Regions from separate parts of the Mesorhizobium sp. M1252 genome, predicted to be linked through region 2. Evidence: predicted binding sites of a transcription regulator. Region 2 holds the regulator's gene; the other holds the start of a gene.
What was found. The regulator PhoB, encoded in region 2, activates phosphate uptake and scavenging genes when phosphate is short. The targets are predictions, from matches to a motif close to TGTCATNNANCTGTCAT.
Positions count from the first base shown of each region.

Region 1 (4,420 bases), on a different contig from region 2:
CAGAACACGCCGGCCGAGTTCTTCGACCATCCGCGCCACGAGCGCACGAAGCTGTTTCTGTCGCAGATCCTGCACTGAGCATTTTCATGCGAACCAAAAGAGCCCGGCCGTAATGCGGCCGGGCTCTTTTGCTATCTGGGGTCGGGGTTGATCTTCTCCATTGAAACACAAAGCCGCCGCCGCATGAGAAAAGCCCTGCGTTTCGTGGCCATGCTGATTATCGTGGTCGCGCTCGCTGCCACGCTCGGCACGCTGGTGCCGCGTCCGCTGTGGCCCGCGTCAGCGGCGGGTGAGGGCACGCGCCATATTCTGGTGCTGGAGAATCCGATCCACACCGACATCGCCATTCCCGTCGATGACGAAGTGCGCCGGCGCTTCCATTTCCTGGTCGCTGCCGGCATCCCTGTCGACGCCCCGGAAGTGCGCTACATCGTCTTTGGCTGGGGCGGCCGGGCCTTCTATCTGGAGACGCCGAGCTGGTCGCAGCTGAAAGCAGTGCCCGTCCTCAAGGCGCTGACACTGGACGCCTCGGTCATGCATGTCGATATCGCCGGGGCCATCGCCGAGCCGCACCCTGCTGTCACCGGTTTCGACATCGATGAGGAACGTTTTGCAGCGCTGCTCGACTATATCGACGCGAGTTTCCAGCAAGGGCCGCATGGTCCGGTCGTCATCGAGAACGCCGCCTATTCCAGCTTCGACCGCTTCTTCGAGGCGAACGGCCATTTCAACGCGCTTGTCGGCTGTAACACCTGGACAGCCGCCGGCCTGCGCACCGCCGGCCTGCGCACCGGCTGGTGGAACCCGCTGCCGGCCTCGCTGGGCTTGTCGATGCGGTTTTATAACTAGCAGTCCTTCATCGCACCGCGACAGTGTTGGATCTTTTGAAGTCAGCGGGACAGCACCCCCCTCTGGCCTGCCGGCCATCGCCCCCGCAAGGGGGGAGAGCAGCCGTTTGCCCGCGGCGCTCCTGCTGCAACGCCGGCGATTTTGGCGAAGGCGACGGCGACATCCAATCTCCCCCCTTGCGGGGGAGATGTCCGGCAGGACAGAGGGGGTGGGAAGGATCGCTAAGTCGACGATCTAGACTGCCGAGCGTCCGCTCGCCATCCATAGAGCCAGTCGAGGTCGGCGGCGAGCTTGTCGGGCGAGCGCATGGCCAGGAACAGATTGCGGGCGATCGCCACCGGGCCGGCAGCATGCCAGGCGAGGCGGTTTACGGCCCCACGACGCGCGGCCTTGGCGACACGCGGCCGCCGAAGATTTTCCCAGATTTGAAAACTTCTGGGCAGATCGCCAGGGAAATCGGCGATAGCGTCGGCAAGCGTGATGGCATCCTCGATCGCCATTGCCGCGCCCTGCGCGGCAAACGGCGTCATCGCGTGCGCGGCGTCGCCGATCAGCGCGATGCCCTGCGGGCTCGTCCACCGCTTCTGTTCGACGGTGTGGATCGGAAAGGCCGTCCATGGGCCGGCCAGTGCCACAAGCTTCGTCAGGCCCGGCGCGGTGCCGCGCAGGGCAGCCGTGAGGATCGCGGGATCGGCATGGCCCGACCAACCTTCGGCTATGCGCTCACCCTTGGTGAAGGCGGCGAGATTGAAGGCCCGGCCTTTGCTGACGGGGTAGGCGACCATGTGGAAGCCAGGATGCAGGAACGTGGTGACGCAGTCGGCGGCGCCGATCGCGACAAAGGCTTCTCCGGCCGCACCGTCGGCCGCGATCGTGACTCGCCAGGCGAGTTCGCCCGAAAAACGGCTTTTGACGAAGTCCTCGCCTGCGAGTTGCGCCCTGACTGCCGACCAGACGCCGTCGGCGCCGACCAGCAGTTTGCCGCGTGCCTCGATCTCGCGGCCGTCCACTTCGGCGGTCACGGCGACATATTGCGCGTCTTTGACGGTGCCGGTCACGCGGGCGCCGGTGATGAGCTCAATCTCCGGCCGTTCGGCCATTTGCGCCAGCAGCGCTGCCTGCAGATCGGCGCGGTGAGCGACGAGATAAGGCGCCTGCCAGCGCGCTTCGGCGGCTTGCCCAAGCGGTACCCGCGCCAGTTCGCGCAGCGTCCCGGCGTCCTTGAGCACGACCGCTTCCGGCCGCAACGCTGCGGGCAGCAGTCGGTCGAGCACGCCGAGTTTTCCAAGAATGCGTGTTGCGTTGGGCGAAAGCTGGATGCCGGCGCCGGCCGCTTCTAGGTGCTGTGCCTGTTCGATCAGCTTTACCGGATAACCCCGTCCGGCGAAGGCAAGGGCAGCGGTCAGCCCGGCGATGCCGGCCCCGGCGATTATGACCTGCCGGGACCTGATGTCTTCCATCGGGCTTGTCGCGGAAGGATCAGGCGGCCTGGTCGATATAAAGGCAACCGGCCGGCAGCGTTTCCGTCGCCCTCAGCTTCGCCGAATAGCGGTAGAGCGTCGAGCAATAGGGGCAGACCTTTTCATTGTCGTCGCCCATGTCGAGGAACACGTGTGGATGGTCGAAGGGCGGGTTGGCGCCGGTGCACATGAATTCCTTGACGCCGATGTCGATTGCCGGATGGCCCGCATCGTTCTGGAAGTGGGGAATGGAACCGCCTGCCATCGTCGTCTCCTTGATCTCGTCGAAAAGCATCTGGAACATAACAGGCCTGTTTGCAAGATCGATGAAATGAAACTGTCGCAAAAGCCTGTCAGAGGATACGTTGAGCCGGTTAAGTGCATGTCCCTGAAATCGGAACGGTTTTCGCCGAAGGGTCATGCGCCACAAAAGCGTGTTAGAGGCATGGCACGTCCAGCGGCGCTCCAAGGGACGGTTGGCGGGGGAAGAGCAGGAACCATGAACGAACTGAAGCCGGTGCAGAGCGAATTCATCAATGTCGAGGTGGCGAGCCCCGAGGGCGGCAACCCCGATCGGTTCGTCAACCGTGAGTTCTCCTGGCTGCAGTTCAACCGGCGTGTGCTCGAGGAATCCCAGAACCAGCACCATCCGCTGCTCGAACGCGTCCGTTTCCTGTCGATTTCAGCCGCCAATCTCGACGAATTCTTCATGGTCCGCGTCGCCGGCCTTGCCGGCCAGGTGCGCGAAGGCATTGCGCTCAAGAGCCCCGACGGCCGCACGCCGGAGCAGCAGCTGGAACAATTGCTGCGCGAGGTCGAGCGGCTGCAGGAGGACCAGCAGAACAGCCTTTCGGCGCTGATGTTGCTGCTCAACAAGGAAGGCATTGAGAGCATCACCCGCGATGCACTGACCAAGGATGAGAAAGTCTGGCTGGAAGATCATTTCCAGGACCAGGTCTTCCCGGTCCTGACTCCACTGTCGATCGACCCGGCGCATCCGTTTCCGTTCATTCCCAATCTCGGCTTCTCGATGGCGCTGCAATTGCGCCACCGCAAGAATGGCGAGGAGATGAGCGCGCTTCTGCGCCTGCCGGTGGCGCTGAAGCGCTTCATCCGCCTGCCCGACCGCAAGCAGCACGTTCGCTTCATTCCACTGGAGGAGGCTGTCGGCCTCTATATCGGCAAGCTGTTCCCCGGCTATGAGGTCAAGGGTTCCGGCACCTTCCGCATCATCCGGGACAGCGATATCGAGGTCGAGGAAGAGTCGGAAGATCTCGTGCGCCTGTTCGAGACGGCGCTGAAGCGGCGCCGCCGCGGTTCGGTCATCCGCATCGAATTCGACAAGTCGATGCCCGGTGAATTGCGCGAGTTCGTCGCCGGCGAGCTTGGCGTCTCTTCGAGCCGCATCAGCGTTCTGACCGGCCCGCTGGCGCTCAGCCAGATTTCCGAGATCGTCGCCGTGCCGCGCGACGACCTGAAGTTCACCCCCTACAATCCGCGCTTTCCCGAGCGCATCCGCGAGCATGGCGGCGATTGTTTCGCGGCCATCCGCGAGAAGGACATCGTCGTCCACCACCCCTATGAATCCTTCGACGTGGTGGTCCAGTTCCTGCGCCAGGCAATGGCCGACCCGGAGGTGGTGGCAATCAAGCAGACGCTCTACCGCACCTCCAACGACAGCCCGATCGTGCGCGCCTTGGTCGACGCGGCCGAGGCCGGCAAGTCGGTGACCGCCCTGGTCGAGCTCAAGGCGCGCTTCGACGAGGAAGCCAACATCCGCTGGGCGCGCGACCTCGAACGCGCCGGCGTCCAGGTCGTGTTCGGCTTCCTCGAACTGAAAACCCATGCGAAAATGTCGCTCGTGGTGCGGCGTGAGGACGGCAAGCTGCGCAACTATGTACATCTCGGCACCGGCAACTACCATCCGGTGACCGCGCGCATCTACACCGACCTGTCCTTCTTCACCACCGATCCGACGATCGCGCGCGATGTCGCCCAGCTGTTCAACTTCATCACCGGCTACGCCGAGCCGACCGATGAGATGCGGATCGCCATCTCGCCGTTTACGCTGCGCAGCCGTATCCTCAAGCACATTGCCGACGAGGTCGCCT
Region 1 is NZ_JAMYLX010000022.1:23,784-28,203, reverse strand. Features, by position in the region: gene NKH22_RS28465 (amino acid ABC transporter ATP-binding protein) at 1-78, shown strand, start outside; gene NKH22_RS28460 (TIGR02117 family protein) at 184-849, shown strand; gene NKH22_RS28455 (FAD-dependent monooxygenase) at 1,071-2,309, opposite strand; gene NKH22_RS28450 (zinc-finger domain-containing protein) at 2,329-2,574, opposite strand; gene NKH22_RS28445 (RNA degradosome polyphosphate kinase) at 2,809-4,420, shown strand, end outside.
Region 1: the regulator PhoB is predicted to act here: its motif matches at 2,637-2,653, upstream of NKH22_RS28445 (RNA degradosome polyphosphate kinase).

Region 2 (4,420 bases):
GTCTCGGCGCCTCCAAGATGCAGATGGTGTTCCATCACATCCTGCCGCTTGCCGCCCCAGGCATCCTTACCGGCACCATCATCGGCCTGGCGCGTGCGCTCGGCGAGACAGCACCGCTGCTCTTGATCGGCATGGTCGCTTTCGTCGCCGATTATCCGACGACGCCTTTCGATCCGGCGACCGCGCTGCCGGTTCAGATCTATATGTGGGCAAACGAGGCTGAGCGCGCTTTTGTCGAGCGCATGTCCGGCGCCATCATCATCCTGCTCGTCTTCCTCATGGCCATGAACATCACCGCGATCGTGCTCCGGCGCCGGTTCGAGCGGCGCTGGTAGAAAAAAGGCAATTTGGTATGAACATCATGACCGAACAGTCCCTTGAGAATGCAGTGGGCGACAAAATGAACGCCAAGTCGAACGAAGTCATCAAGATGCGCGGCGACAAGGTCGGCGTGTTCTATGGCGAGAAGCAGGCGTTGTTCGACGTCAATCTCGACGTCCGCCAGAACCAGGTGACGGCGCTGATCGGCCCGTCCGGCTGCGGCAAGTCGACCTTCCTGCGCTGCCTCAACCGCATGAACGACACCATCGATTCGGCGCGGGTGACCGGCAAGATCACGCTCGATGAAGACGACATCTACGACAAGAACATCGATGTCGTCGAACTGCGCGCACGCGTCGGCATGGTGTTCCAGAAACCCAACCCGTTCCCGAAGTCCATCTACGAGAACGTCGCCTACGGCCCGCGCATCCATGGGCTGGCCAAGCGCAAGTCCGACATGGACCAGATCGTCGAGCAGAGCCTGAAGAAGGCTGCGATCTGGAACGAGGTCAAGGACCGCCTGCAGGAGCCCGGCACCGGCCTGTCCGGCGGCCAGCAGCAGCGCCTGTGCATCGCGCGCGCCATCGCCGTGTCGCCGGAGGTGATCCTGATGGACGAGCCCTGCTCGGCGCTCGATCCGATCGCCACCGCCCGTGTCGAGGAGCTGATCGACGAACTGCGCCAGAACTACACGATCGTCATCGTCACCCACTCGATGCAGCAGGCGGCGCGCGTGTCGCAGCGCACGGCGATGTTCCATCTCGGCTATCTCGTCGAGGAGGGCGCCACCGACAAGATGTTCACCAACCCCGACGACAAGCGCACCCAGGACTACATTACCGGCCGCTTCGGCTGAGCCGTCCGGCGGGTGAATTTTCAGGCACGAGGACCAAGATCATGGGTGAACATACCGTCGCCTCCTTCGATGAAGAGCTCGGGCAGATCAGCAAGCTGATCCGCGACATGGGCGATCTGGCAGGCTCGATGGTCAGCGGCTCGACCAGGGCGCTGCTCAATTCGGACAATGCGCTGGCACAGCGTGTCGTTTCCGACGACGCCATCATGGATGCGCGCCAGCGCGAACTGGACGACCGCGCCATCACGCTGATCGCCAAGCGCCAGCCGATGGCCAACGATCTGCGCGCCGTGGTCGGCTCGATCCGCATGGCCGGCGACCTCGAGCGCATCGGCGATCTCGCCAAGAACATCGCCAAACGCGTCGGCACCGTGGGCTTGAGCGTCACGCCGCGCGACCTCTCGCACTCCATCGATGCCATGGCGCAGCTGGTGCTGATCCAGGTGCAAGGCGTCGTCGAGGAATATGCCGCCACCGATGCGGCAGCTCTTGCAAAACTCAGGAATGACGACGAGCGCATCGACGTCAAATACACGTCCGTGTTTCGTGAGCTCTTGACCTACATGATGGAAGACCCTCGCAACATCACCGCCTGCACGCATCTCTTGTTCTGCGCCAAGAATCTTGAGCGCATCGGCGATCATGTCACCAACATCGCCGAAAATGCGTATTATGTGCTGACCGGCCAGCAATTGCCCGCCAATCGTCCGAAGCAGGACGAGACGGCGATGGCCACGCCGGCCTGATGAGGGTGAACTGCCTATGATCGCGCCACGCATCATGGTCGTGGAGGACGAGGAGCCGCTAGGCGTGCTCCTCCGCTACAACCTCGAATCCGAAGGCTATCAAGTCGAGGTGGTGACACGCGGCGACGAGGCCGAGATCCGCCTGCAGGAAAACGTGCCCGATCTCCTGGTGCTCGACTGGATGGTGCCCGCTGTTTCCGGCATCGAGCTCTGCCGGCGGCTTAGAGTGCGGCCCGAAACCGAGCGGCTGCCGATCATCATGCTGACCGCGCGCGGTGAGGAAAGCGATCGCGTGCGCGGCCTGTCCACCGGCGCCGACGACTATCTGGTCAAGCCATTCTCGACGCCGGAGTTCATGGCGCGCGTGAAGGCGCTGCTGCGCCGGGCCAAGCCGGAAGTGCTGTCCAGCGTGCTCAAGGTCGGCGACATCGTGCTCGACCGCGAGTCGCACCGTGTCTACCGCAAGAAGAGCGAGATCAGGCTCGGACCGACCGAGTTCCGGCTGCTCGAATTCATGATGCGCCATCCCGGCCGCGTGTTCTCGCGCAGCCAACTGCTCGACAATGTCTGGGGCGAGACGATCTATATAGACGAGCGAACCGTCGACGTGCATGTCGGGCGGCTGCGCAAGGCCGTCAACAACGGCCGCATGCCGGATGTCATCCGTACCATTCGCGGCGCCGGCTACGCGATCAGGGAAGACTAGGATCCTGCGCGTCGCGCCGTTGCCGGCCATTCACGCGACATGCTTGCCGGATTTGGGCTGAATACCCGGCGCAAAAATCTCCTGGTCGACGAAGCCGAGCGCGCGCGTGGCACAGCCTTCGCGGATCAGCGGCAGCTCGTTGGGCTCGGTGTCGAAGGAGATCGACTTCGAGTGCTGGCCGCCGGCGGTCTGGGCGATCGCTTCGCGCAATGCCGGTTCGATCAGGTCGAACGCGGCGGCGCTGACGCCGACCATGGCGACGGGGGCCGGGTCGATCAGCGCAAACAGGCTGCCGAGGCCGAAGCCGAGCGCCTCACCGGCCCTGCGATAGGCTTCGCGCTCCGGTCCGTCCGTCTCTCGCGCACGAGCGGCCAGCGCCCGCATATCAGCGTCGCCGATATCGACCGGCTCGGCATCCTCGCCCATCATTTTGGCGCTGCGCCAGATGGCGTAGTTTCCGGCATAGGCTTCCACGCAGCCGCGCCGCCCGCAGCGGCAGAGCGCGCCGCCCGGACGGTGGATCATGTGGCCGAACTCGCCGCCCGAGGAATGGGTGCCGGTGAACAGTTCGCCTTTCAGCACCAGCCCCATGCCGATGCCGTGCGACAAGAGGATCGCGATGAAATTGTCGCGGTAGCGCTCGGGCTGGCGCCATTGCAGGGCCACCGCCATCATATTGCAGTCGTTCTCCATGGTGGCAGGAATGCCGAATTCCGCTTCCAACATGTCGGCGAAGGCAATGTCGGTCAGTGGCGTGATTGGCGACCACAGCATGGCCCGCGCCTGCGAATCGGTGATGCCCTGGATGCCCATGGCAATGCGGGCGATGCTCTGGACATCGAGGTCCGGGTCCGCGAGACGCCGCCCGACGATTGCTACGCATTCGCCGATCAGCTCGTCGCGCGGCATGGTCAGCGTGTCGAGCCGGCGCTGTTCTTCCGCGACCACCTGGCCGGCATAGTCGATGACGGTGACGGAGAGGAAGTTCAGCGACAGCACCACGGTCATGACCGCCGCCGCTTCCGGGTTGAGGCCAAGGCCGACCTGCGGCCGGCCGCGTTTCAGCGAGCCGGTCTCGCCAGGCTTGCCTTCAATCAGGATGCCTTCTTGAATTAGATCAGACGAGATTGCCGATATCGTCGAATGGCTGAGGCCGGTGGTCGCCGCAATCTCGGTCCGCGACGGCTGGCCGGCCCGGCGCACGGCCGAAATCACCATCGCCCGGTTGCGACGGCGCAGATCGTCGTGGCGGATCCCAACCGACATTTGTTTTCCTCCCGGCCTCCTCGCGCCTCATGATAGTGAAGGCGTTCGACGGCACCAGCCAAATATTGGCAGACGCCGGCAGCCCTGTCATTGTTTATTGCGGAGCTCGAAAAAATTCGGCAACGCCATCAGAATCCATCAGAATCGATGTTGACAGTGCCTTATCATTGAACCAGTATTTTTTCGAGGCTCGAAAAAATGGAGCCTCTGTGTGCCGGCCCTCGGGCCAGTTTTGTCGCGCCGCGCGCGGCGCAGGGAGGGTTTATCATGAACAGATTTGCAGCCGCCATGCTGGCGGGCGCCGCCATGTCGCTGACGCTGGTCTCGGTCGCGCAGGCGAAGGACAAGGTCATCGGCGTCTCCTGGTCGAACTTCCAGGAAGAGCGCTGGAAGACGGACGAGGCGGCGATGAAGACGGCGATCGAAGCCGCCGGCGACAAGTACATTTCCGCCGACGCGCAGTCCAATCCCGGCAAGCAGCTGACCGACGTCGAAAGCCTGATCTCACAAGGCGCCAACGCGCTG
Region 2 is NZ_JAMYLX010000010.1:190,423-194,842, reverse strand. Features, by position in the region: gene pstA (phosphate ABC transporter permease PstA) at 1-335, shown strand, start outside; gene pstB (phosphate ABC transporter ATP-binding protein PstB) at 353-1,177, shown strand; gene phoU (phosphate signaling complex protein PhoU) at 1,219-1,923, shown strand; gene phoB (phosphate regulon transcriptional regulator PhoB) at 1,940-2,629, shown strand; gene NKH22_RS21105 (ROK family protein) at 2,660-3,895, opposite strand; gene xylF (D-xylose ABC transporter substrate-binding protein) at 4,163-4,420, shown strand, end outside.